2 regions of the Flexibacterium corallicola genome follow, and region 2 is predicted to be linked to the other one. Evidence: predicted binding sites of a transcription regulator. Region 2 holds the regulator's gene; the other holds the start of a gene.

Region 1 (5,690 bases), 300 kb from region 2:
GCCGCAAGTTCATGGACTTTCATGGCAACAACGTGCACCACATCGGCTATGGTCACCCGCGCCTGAAAAAAGCCATTGCCGACCAGATGGACACCCTCCCCTTCGCCCCGCGCCGCTACACCTGTGATCCGGCCATTGAACTGGCGGAGAAGCTTGGCGAAATTTCACCGGGTAACTTAAGTAAAGTGCTGTTCACCACCGGTGGGTCAGATGCCAACGAGGTGGCCCTAAAAGTTGCCCGCGCGGCAACCGGCCGTTTTAAAACGGTTTCTTTTTGGGATTCCTTCCACGGTGCAGGCTTTGGCGCATCTAGTGTTGGCGGCGAGCAGATGTTTCGAGGTGGGCCCATCGGCCCTCTTCTGCCGGGCTCTGAACATGTGGCCCCGTTCGGCTGCTACCGCTGCCCCTATGGCCACGCCTGCAAGGAGGACGGCACACCGGACTTGAAGCGCTGCGGCATGACCTGCGCCAACATGGTCAAATACGTCTTGGAAAAGGAAGGCGATGTGGCCGCTGTGATAGCCGAGCCCGCCCGCGCTGTCCCTTACCTGCCGCCCGAAGGGTTCTGGCAAGAGGTGAAAAAAGCCTGCCACGCCCACGGCACCCTTTTGATCTTTGATGAAATCCCCACCGGACTTGGTAAAACCGGCAGAATGTTCGCCTGTGATCATGATGAAACCGTGCCCGATATCCTCGTCATGGGCAAAGCTCTGGGCGGCGGCATCCTGCCCATCGCCGCAACCCTGTGCGCACCGGAGCTGGATGTGGCCGGTCACTACGCCTTTGGCCACTACACCCACGAGAAAAATCCGGTCACCACCCGCGCCGCCCTCACCACAATCCAGATCATCGAAGACGAAGGCCTCGTTGAGAACGCCGCCAAAGTGGGCGCCTTCGCCTTGGAGCGCATGAAAGAGATGAAAACCAAATACCCCAGCATCGGCGACGTCCGCGGCCGCGGCATGCTGCTCGGCATGGAAATGGTCGAAGACCGCGCCAGCAAAGCCCCCGCAAACGATCTGGCTGAAAAAATCTACTACGCCGCCTTAGACCGCGGCCTCAGCTTCAAAATCACCATGGGCAACACCATCACCCTCACCCCCCCGCTCATCACAACCTATGAGCAAATGGCGTGGGCTATGGATGTTCTGGAGCAGTGCGTGAAGGAGGGGCTTTAGCCTCCTCCTCAATACGCGCGCGCGTCATCCCGCGCTTGACGCGGGATCCAGACAACAAGCCGCGCCTCCAAACTGCACGCCCCTAGATTCCGGCTCAAGCTTCGCTTGTCCGGAATGACACCTGTGCACTGTGGTGTTTTATGACACTTCTCGCTCTCGAAGTTTGATGGCTAGGACTTGCGCAATAATAAAACAGGCAAAGACAGGCAACGGGTATATATATGGAATTGAAAGTCCCGCTAGAATAAGCGCGCTGCTTGCTAAAAGCATGATTGAGTCTAATACCAACGGCACCTGTTTTTGACTCGGGATGAGGATTCCCAAATCACTTGAATTGTGATTCAACATTGGGAAAGGAGATTCCCAATGTCAGCGATCCCATTGCGCCGAGACTATGATGCTTCTTCGTTACGAACTCTTGCTTGTCAAAGTAAGGATGTCAGGCAGAGCCGCCGCCTTCTTGCTCTTGCTGCTGTTTATGATGGGTTGTCGCGCTTGGAGGCGGCACGCATGGGCGGCATGGACCGCCAAACACTGCGAGACTGGGTGCATCGGTTTAACGCAGAAGGGCCGCACGGCCTGTACAATCGTAAGAGCCCGGGCCGTGTCCGGTGGTTAAATAAAGAGCAAATGGCTGAATTTGCAGATCTGGTTGAGGCTGGGCCTGATTTACAACAACACGGCGTAATTCGCTGGCGTCGGCGGGATCTGCAAGGTGTGATCGAGCAGAAGTTTGGGGTCAGCTATAGCGAAAGGGCTATTTCAAGCCTCCTCAGAGTTCTGGGATTTTCTCGGGTCAGCGTTCGGTCACAGCACCCGGCACAGGACGAGCAAGTTATGGAGACATATAAAAAAACTTCCATGCCCGGCTTAAAGAAATAAAAGCGCGCTTGCCCTCACAAACATCCATGGAAATCTGGTGGCAGGACGAAGCCCGCATTGGTCAAAAAAATGGGCTCACCAGAAGGTGGGCAAAAAAAGGAACGAGACCACGGGCTCCCAGCGACGGGCGCTATCAATCAACTTATGTATTCGGGGCCATCTGCCCCGCCCACGGCAAAGGGGCAGCACTTGTTTTGCCCAAAGCCAATACCAATTCCATGCAGCTTCACCTTAAAGAAATCAGCCGAACCGTCGCCAAAGGGGCGCACGCAGTGGTCCTGATGGATCAAGCGGGTTGGCATACAACGGCAAAACTGAAGTTGCCTGATAATATAACCATCTTGCTGCTCCCACCCCGTTCTCCGGAGCTCAACCCGGTTGAAAATGTTTGGCAGTACTTACGGCAAAACTGGCTCTCTAACCGAACCTTTCAAGACTACCAGGAAATTGTCGATGCCGCCTGTTCCGCTTGGAATAAGCTTATTCAACAACCCCACACAATCACATCAATCGGTAGACGAAATTGGGCGCATACAGGTCAATTATAAGTGCCGTTGGTATAAGTTCGTATAAATCAAGAATATATAAGTACGAGGGGTTTCGGGAGGTACATTAGTTGCAATTGCATACCAAATCAGAACTTGGCCCCTTATTAAAAAAATAGTCGTTGTTATTCCAAAAACACCGATAGTAGCTTTCAGCCAACCTTTTAGCCCCGTGTAACCAAAGAGCCTCCACCAAGAACATGTGCCAACGAAACTACTAAAAAGTATAGCACCCTTAGTCAGCCAAACTGGATATGGCAAGGGTTTACCCAAGCCCCATTCAACACTGCAGACAGCCTCCGCTAATAAAAAAAATAGCCATTTAATGTTATTTATTTTCATTTCATTCCAGTATTCGTAAAGGCTCAAGCACTGCCTCTCTTGCCGCTCTATATACATTAACGAAAAGTTAATAGAACCCACTTCACAAAGCACTCCCACGTCATCCCGCGTTTGACGCGGGATCCAGATCATAAGCAGTTCTGCTCTGCACTCTAGACACTGGCTCAAGCTTCACTCATACGCACATCATATAACTAATATCTATCAAAACAATCAGAAATAACGATTTGCCTTATATCTTGCGGTTTGTCATAAAAGTTTCAGAGACTTAGCGGATCCTCCGTTCACCGAAAATCCATTGGGAGTAAAGCATGAGTGCCCTTGCAGATTTTGTCTACAAGCGTTCGTATCAAGGAAAAATCAAGGCCGCAATTCTGGACTGGAGCGGCACAACTGCCGACGCCTATGTTATTGCGCCAACTGTTGTTTTTGTCGAAATCTTCAAAAAGCACGGCGTTGAAATCTCCATGCTTGAAGCTCGAGGTCCTATGGGTCTTCGCAAGGATAAGCACATCCAGACCCTTCTGGAAGACCCAAGCATTCGCGAGCGCTGGAAAGCTGTAAAGGGCGTGTACCCAACGGATCAGGACGTTCAGATCCTGTTTGAGGAAGCCGTTCCCGTGCAGCTGGAAGTGCTGCCAAAATACACTGGCCTGCTGCCCGGCGTTCCAGAAGTTGCCAAGAAAATTCAGGAGAGCGGCGTTAAAATCGGCGTCACCACCGGCTTCACCAAATCCATGGTGGATGTGCTGCTTAAGGACGTTCTGGCTGCTGGCTTCCATCCAGATTCCACTGTTGCGGGCGATGAAGTGACCAACGGGTCCCGTCCAAAGCCACACATGCTTTATAAAAATCTGGACATGCTGGACATCACCTCCATTCAATCCGTGGTCAAGGTGGATGACACCACAACCGGCATTGATGAAGCTTTGAACGCTGGTTGCTGGGCCGTGGGCGTTGCCCGCTATTCCAACTACATGAACATCAACAGTTATGAAGAAGCCGCAGCGCTTCCACAGGAAGAGATCGACCTGCGCGTTGAAGCCACCCGCAACATTCTTCGCAAGGCTGGTGCCCATTATGTGATCGACAGCATTGTGGATCTGCCGGAGGTGATCGAAGACATCAACCGCCGTCTTGCCCTTGGCGAAAAGCCGTAGGGGCATAAAGCCAATAATTTGAAAAGGTGTGTTGGTTTACACCGCACCTTTTCAAGGCTCTAAGTCACCCCGCGCTCCCCTTCACCGGAACACCAACGAAAATTATCCATAAAGTTTTTTTAAGTGTTCCTACAATTGACCATTTAGCCAGCTAAGTGGTAGCCATAGTAAGATATAGCAGGCCCTTTATTCAAGGTCGTAACGTGCATATTGAACTTGAAAGCAAATTACAAATACTTGAAATTGTAAGCAGCTTCCTTTGTTCATTTAGCATCTTCATAAAATATACTCATATTTTTGATTGAAGATGCGCTTAAAAACAACGAATTAGATCATAAATCACCCAAATAACTCGGAGAGTTATGTTCTAAGAAAACACAAAACAGGGTTATCCTGGCAACTTCAATGGAGATGCACCGAGAACTCTGATTGTTTTAGCGCACTGCCCTGCCTGATAAATGGCCTCCCTACTAGAATGTATTGGAGCCATTACAATGAATGCATTCGAAGTTATTCTCCATATGTGTGCAGGCATTGCCCTCTTATTCTGGGCAACTCGCATGATCAGAACAGGTGTTGAACGCGCTTTCGGCAACCGCCTTGCAGGCTTGCTCAATGCCTCCACGTCCAATCGCTTTGCAGGGTTCGGCACCGGCCTCGTTGTCTCCACCACACTGCAAAGTTCCACGGCAACGGCCATTCTAACGGGCGGCTTTGTCAGCCGCGGGCTCATCACACTTGCAGGTAGTCTAGCCATTATGCTTGGGGCAGACCTTGGGTCCACCCTCGTGGTGCAAATCATTTCCATGGATATCAGCTGGCTTCTGCCCACCTGCCTTATTATTGGCGGCGGGCTGTTCTGGCGCGGCACATCCCGCTCCCATAAACAGGCTGGCCGGATTATTCTGGGTGTGGGCCAGATGCTTCTGGCACTTTCCCTCATCAGTGCGGCCTCCGCCCCCCTTCGTCAAAGTGAAGCGCTTCCCGTATTACTGAACCTGCTTTCGGGAGACCCTGTTGTTGCCATATTGAGCGTTGCAGCCCTCACTTGGGTCCTGCATTCCAGCGTTGCGGTCATCCTCATCACCATAACCTTGGCCAGTTCCGGCGTTATCCCCCTTCATCACGCTGTTCTGTTTGTGTTGGGAGCCAACATCGGGTCAGCAATTATTCCCCTTGTCCTCACAATGAAGGAAACACAGGACGTGCGCCGGATGGCTCTTGGAAATTTACTGTTCAAGGTGGCCGGTGTTGTCGTCATGCTGGTACTCCTAAACCAGAAGATAATTCCTCCCTCCTTATGGGGAGCAGAACCTGCACGGGCCTTGGCAAACTTTCACAGCACGCTCAATCTGGCCCTTTCCCTCATTGGCCTGCCCTTGTGCGGCCCCATGGCAGCCCTATGCCAGCGCCTGCTCTCCAAGCCTGAAGAAGATACACCGCTAGACGCAGAAAAGCGCCATAGCCTGCTTGATCCAACTCTGCAGGAAAATCCTAGCCAGGCATTTCCAACTGCAATGCGCGAGCTGCTGCATATGAGTGAAAAAGTCGACACAATGCTGCGCGGCGTTTTAACCGCCTTT
Region 2 (5,690 bases):
AGGGGCGGAGAGTTCCGTTGCTCTGCCGTTGTCGGACTATGCAGATCTTTATTTGAAAGGCTTGATCACCAAAAAGTCTTCTGTTGATCCTGATAGTGCAGCAAGTGTGAGTATCACCAGCTCGACGGCCTCTGTTCATATGGCCGGAAATGTTCTGGGGCCGGTTCGGGATGAAATTACAGCCTACCTGAATGGGCAGGCCGAAGACCTGAGGCGGCGAATTGCGCTACGCAGACAGTCGGAAAAAAATCTACTTTCAAAGATATATGGACTATCTGGCAGGATCACTCAGTCTGACCCCTTGGAAAGAAAGCGGCTGGAAGAAGAGCTTTCTGCGGCAAAATCCTCTCAGGAGCGAGTACAGGACATTATTTCTGCGCTGCAAGTAGACCTTTCACGAATTGATCAGCGTCTGTCCAAGCTGAATGGCCCACAGCAGTTAAATGATGAAATGCCAAGTTACTTCATCAATATTGCTGGCGGCGTGCTTAAAGTTGATGAGATTGACGGAAACCAAGCAAGTGGCCCGGTTCTGATACCAATACAGAATTCAGTAACTGCGCAAGCGGGTAATTGGTCACTTGAGAAAATTGAAGTTCCTCAATCATCGCGGAAGTTTTCTGACAGGGAAATCGCTTATACAGACTATCTGGAGCAAAAAGGCCAGATAAGTAACCGGTGGAATAGTATTTTCCTAACAGCAGGGGCCAGTCGCGAGCCAGAAATGGCGGGTATTTGGGGAGCCGTTGTCGGCACTTTCTGGACTATGATCGTGACACTCTCTCTCTCCTTTCCAGTAGGTGTTGCCTCCGCAATTTATCTGGAAGAGTTTGCACCGAAAAACCGCTGGACCCAGTTTATTGAAGTAAACATCAACAATCTGGCGGCCGTCCCGTCGATTGTGTTTGGTCTATTGGGGCTGGCAGTCTTTTTGAATGTGTTTGGCCTACCAAGGTCCGCCCCCGTTGTTGGTGGAATGGTCCTTGCCTTGATGACTTTGCCAACCATTATAATTGCGTCCCGAGCTGCTCTGCAGGCTGTACCGCCTTCAATTCGTGAAGCGGCCTTGGGGGTCGGTGCATCTCGCTTACAAGCCGTGTTCCATCATGTGTTGCCTCTAGCCATGCCAGGGATATTGACGGGAACAATCATCGGAATGGCGCAGGCGTTGGGCGAAACCGCCCCGCTTCTCATGATCGGTATGGTTGCCTTCATTGTGGATGTACCAGGTACTCCGCTGGATCCTTCTACGGTTCTCCCAGTGCAAATTTTCATGTGGGCAGACTTTCCCGAGCCTGCATTCCAGCAAAAAACGTCAGCAGCCATCATGGTGCTGCTCGGGTTCTTAATTTGCATGAATGCAATCGCAATTGTTTTGCGCAAGAAGTTTGAACGTCGCTGGTGATTTGAGGGTGAAATGTACAAGTTTGAAACAACAGGCAGAAGCCAAATAACTGGTCCAGTGGTGAATGATGTGACTATGGAAACCGATAGAGAAATACCATTAAAAATGCGTGGTGAAGGCGTTTGTGTCTACTATGGTCAAAAGCAGGCTCTCAACGCTATTCATCTGGAGATCAGAAAGAATCAGGTAACCGCACTTATTGGTCCATCGGGGTGTGGGAAATCAACGTTCCTACGTTGCCTGAACCGCATGAATGATACGATTGAAAGTTGCCGGGTGGAAGGAGGGATCTACCTTGACCACGACGATATTTATGATCCCAGCATTGATGTTGTTGAGCTGAGAGCACGGGTGGGTATGGTTTTTCAAAAGCCCAACCCTTTCCCAAAGTCGATTTTTGAAAATGTTGCATATGGTCCGCGTATTCATGGTCTTGCTCAATCAAAGTCTGATCTTGAAGAAATTGTAGCAAACAGTCTCCAAAAGGCGGGGCTTTTTGAAGAAGTCAAAGACCGCTTGGATGAGCCAGGGACGGGACTGTCCGGCGGTCAGCAGCAACGGCTGTGTATCGCCAGAGCCATTGCAGTTTCTCCGGAAGTCATCTTGATGGATGAGCCCTGTTCGGCTCTGGACCCCATTGCCACTGCCAAGGTGGAGGAGTTGATTGATGAGCTTCGTGAAAACTACACGATTGTTATCGTAACGCACTCCATGCAGCAGGCTGCCCGTGTTTCCCAGCGCACCGCATTCTTTCACCTCGGAAGCTTGGTGGAGGAAAGTTTAACCAACGATATATTTACGAACCCAAAAGACCAGCGCACGCAAGATTATATAACTGGCCGCATTGGCTGATAAGAACGAAAGCATAACAGGTGATTGGCTATGTCAGACCATATTGTGTCGGCCTTTAATGATGAAATGAAAAATCTTGCCACGCGGGTTCTTGAAATGGGCGGTATGGCAGAAACTCTGGTTAGAGACTCTATTCAAGCGCTTTTGACCGACAACCGGAAACTGGCTGAAAGTACGATTGAGGCTGACAAGCGGTTGGACGCAATGCAAAGTGAGCTGGAAGATTTGAGTGTTTCCATTATTGCGCGCCGCCAGCCCATGGCAAGTGATCTCAGGGAAGTGGTTGCGGCTATGCGAATTTCCAATGATCTTGAAAGGGTCGGAGATTTGGCCAAGAATATCTCCAAGAGGACACTGGCTATAAAGGGGGGGTTAGGCTCAAAGGAGTGGGCGCAAGGTGTTGAGCATATGGCAGACCTTGCGCTTTGCCAGCTGAAGGATACTCTGGATACATATACGAGTGGGGATCTGGAGGTTTTGAGACAGGTTCAATTGCGGGATGAAGAGATTGATGCTCTTTATACGTCCATTTTCAGAGAGCTGCTTACCTATATGATGGAGGACCCGCGCAGCATTACAAAATGTGCGCATTTATTGTTTTGTGCTAAAAATATTGAACGAATTGGTGATCATGCAACGAACATTGCCGAGAATATTTACTATAAGATCACCGGGGAGCACTTGCCGAACGAGCGGCCCAAAAGTGATGAATTGAACGCCTTGGCGAACTAGTTGACTTAATAGTTCATGGAAAGACATCTTAACTATGCCTGATATTCTTGTTGTTGAAGATGAAGAGTCTTTGAGCCTGCTCTTGCAATATAACCTTGAGGCAGAAGGCTACAATGTGGAAGTCTGCATGAAAGGGGATGAGGCGGATTTGCGGCTTCAGGAAAGTCAACCGGATCTTGTGTTGCTGGACTGGATGTTACCGGGTGTCTCGGGTATTGAGCTGTGTCGTCGCATGAGAGCCAGAGAGGAAACTGCACAGATTCCAATCATCATGCTGACAGCGCGGGGAGAAGAAACCGAACGTGTACGAGGACTCTCCACCGGAGCTGATGATTATGTTGTCAAACCGTTCTCTGTTCCTGAGCTGATGGCACGCATTCGCGCCATTTTGCGGCGCAGTAAGCCCGAGGTCGTATCTTCACAGTTAAAGTCCGGGGATATTGAACTGGACCGGGAGACCCACCGTGTCAGGCGTTTGGGGAAGGAAATTCACCTTGGCCCAACTGAGTTCCGGCTTCTGGAGTTTTTGATGAAGGCTCCGGGACGAGTATATTCACGCGAACAATTGCTGGATGGTGTTTGGGGGCATGATGTGTATGTGGATGAAAGGACTGTTGATGTTCATGTTGGCCGCCTGCGCAAAGCGATAAACCGCGGAAAACAGAAAGATCCCATCCGGACTGTTCGGGGCGCTGGGTATTCGTTTAACGATCAGTATGCAGTGGCATAATCGACCTGAGTTAAGAGGTTATAAAAAATAACAGCAAAAAGCATGGGCTTTTTGCTGTTCAATACGTGGTTTTCGACACAATGTCGTTTTGAACTTAAGCAGTTGCTTTACGTTCGCGTCTTCTTTCGCTGACTGGCTGATAGGCAACCCTGCGATGGTGAGCGCAATATGGTGTCGATCCATCTGATTGACGCCCGCAAAAATGAAAGTCTTCCCCGCCGGGATCACCAATAGGCCACTTACAAGTGCGTTCATTCAGGCTAAGTATAGTCGCCCGCTCCGACATTGGCATCAGGCTATCAGGCGAAGAAACTGGTTCAATCTCTCCCACCGGGATAATTTCCGGCTCAATCTTTAAGGCGTTTGCCCCAGACACACTTGGTTGGTGTGTTTGTTGAGATAACGGAGAAGCACTTCGAGCTTTAACGGGTGCACTGTCACTTTTTGCAGATGCAGGAGGCGCAGTTTTTCTGGGAGAAGGTGATGTTGAAGAAGAAGTGTTACGCCGTGGCTTACTAGAGTTCGTTGATTTGACACGGCCGGATAAGCCTAGCCTGTGGACTTTTCCTATAACTGCGTTTCGAGTGACATTCCCCAGTTCTGCCGCGATTTGGCTAGCGCTGAGACCTTCAGCCCATAGCTTGGTTAGGAGTTCAACACGATCAGTCGTCCAGCTCATAGAAGTCCCCATCTTCCTACTGTCTTCTCGAGTACAACTTTTGTGTGTAGTCGCTGTAGATTAGCTGCATTACATCCAGTCATTGGAAACGAGAAGGTGTTTCCCACTTAGCACTGACCCTACTATAGTGAATATTGGAGTAGCAATGATGCCAAATAAATCATGTTGGTTTGTAGTCGGTTTTCCCCAGAATTAAACTAAGTCAAGGAGTTGTCCATGATCTCGTGGTGGTCGAATGGACATAATAACTGTATGTACTGCAAATAATTCTAAATATTTTTTTTGCTGGAATTAATATCGGCTTGCCAACTTCTCAATAAATACATGAGAATTTTTTAAGATGTTTGTTTGTGTCACCCCATTTGCTAGAAGCTCTCTGTATTCATACTAGCTATAAAGTATGGTGGCATTTATAACCTTGAGTTGTGTTTGGTGTCCCTATCAGGCCGAGCGTTTGAAACGTAAATAAAGAGGGCTTTTTAGTCCTGTAAACTTGGCAAAAAACCTTTGCAATACGTAAAGATGATTGACAGTTAGAAGTGAAAGCTCTTTATATAACTTCTTTTGAAATTAAGGGGTCTTAAACGACGTTCTCTTAGTTGCTTGCTGAAACAAAATTGCTCTTCTTTCGAATGAGAAGAGACCCTATCCAAGGAGTAGGATATGACGACTTCGTCGCTCTTTCAGACCTATGTACGTTCCGAGCTTGAGTTCGAGCGGGGGGAAGGTGTCTGGCTGTATGCGAATGATGGTCGACGATATATGGATTGCGCTTCTGGTGTTGCTGTGAGCGGCTTGGGACATTCTCATCCAAAACTCGTTGAGGCTTTACAAAAGCAGGCGGAAACCCTGTGGCATGTGTCGAACCTTTATCGCAGTAAAGAGCAGGAAGAGCTTGGGCAACTTCTGGTGGACAATAGCTTCGCCGATAAGGTGTTCTTCTGCAATTCGGGCACTGAGGCTGTGGAAGGCGCTATCAAGACTACACGGCGCTATTTCTATGCCAAGGGGGAACCCGAAAAATATCGGATCATTACCTTCGAAGGTGCCTTTCACGGGCGGACAATGGCCGGCCTTGCCGCAGGCGGTCAGCAGAAATACCTTGAGGGGTTTGGCCCTGCTCTGGAAGGGTTCGACAAAGTTCCTTTTGCCGATCTGGAGGCAGTCAAAGCTGCAATTGGTCCGCAAACTGCGGCTATCTTGCTAGAACCCATTCAAGGTGAAGGGGGCATTAAGGCGTTTGATCCGGCCTTCCTTAGAGCGCTGCGCGCCCTTTGTGATGAACATGGCTT

Evidence for each region. The regulator PhoB, encoded in region 2, activates phosphate uptake and scavenging genes when phosphate is short. The targets are predictions, from matches to a motif close to TGTCATNNANCTGTCAT.
Region 1: phnX (phosphonoacetaldehyde hydrolase) is a predicted target of PhoB. The motif match lies at 3,195-3,211, and genes of this name have one in related genera.

The regions. Positions count from the first base shown of each region.
Region 1 is NZ_JARRCW010000001.1:3,631,999-3,637,688, forward strand. It holds gene pbfA ((R)-1-hydroxy-2-aminoethylphosphonate ammonia-lyase) at 1-1,178, shown strand, start outside; one part of gene P6574_RS15945 (IS630 family transposase) at 1,545-2,028, shown strand; one part of gene P6574_RS15945 (IS630 family transposase) at 2,028-2,608, shown strand; gene P6574_RS15950 (hypothetical protein) at 2,603-3,079, opposite strand; gene phnX (phosphonoacetaldehyde hydrolase) at 3,259-4,107, shown strand; gene P6574_RS15960 (Na/Pi cotransporter family protein) at 4,602-5,690, shown strand, end outside.
Region 2 is NZ_JARRCW010000001.1:3,331,217-3,336,906, reverse strand. It holds partial or broken gene P6574_RS22155 (DUF3333 domain-containing protein) at 1-64, shown strand, start outside; partial or broken gene pstA (phosphate ABC transporter permease PstA) at 689-1,405, shown strand; gene pstB (phosphate ABC transporter ATP-binding protein PstB) at 1,481-2,257, shown strand; gene phoU (phosphate signaling complex protein PhoU) at 2,288-2,989, shown strand; gene phoB (phosphate regulon transcriptional regulator PhoB) at 3,024-3,719, shown strand; gene P6574_RS14565 (GcrA family cell cycle regulator) at 3,814-4,398, opposite strand; gene P6574_RS14560 (aspartate aminotransferase family protein) at 5,062-5,690, shown strand, end outside.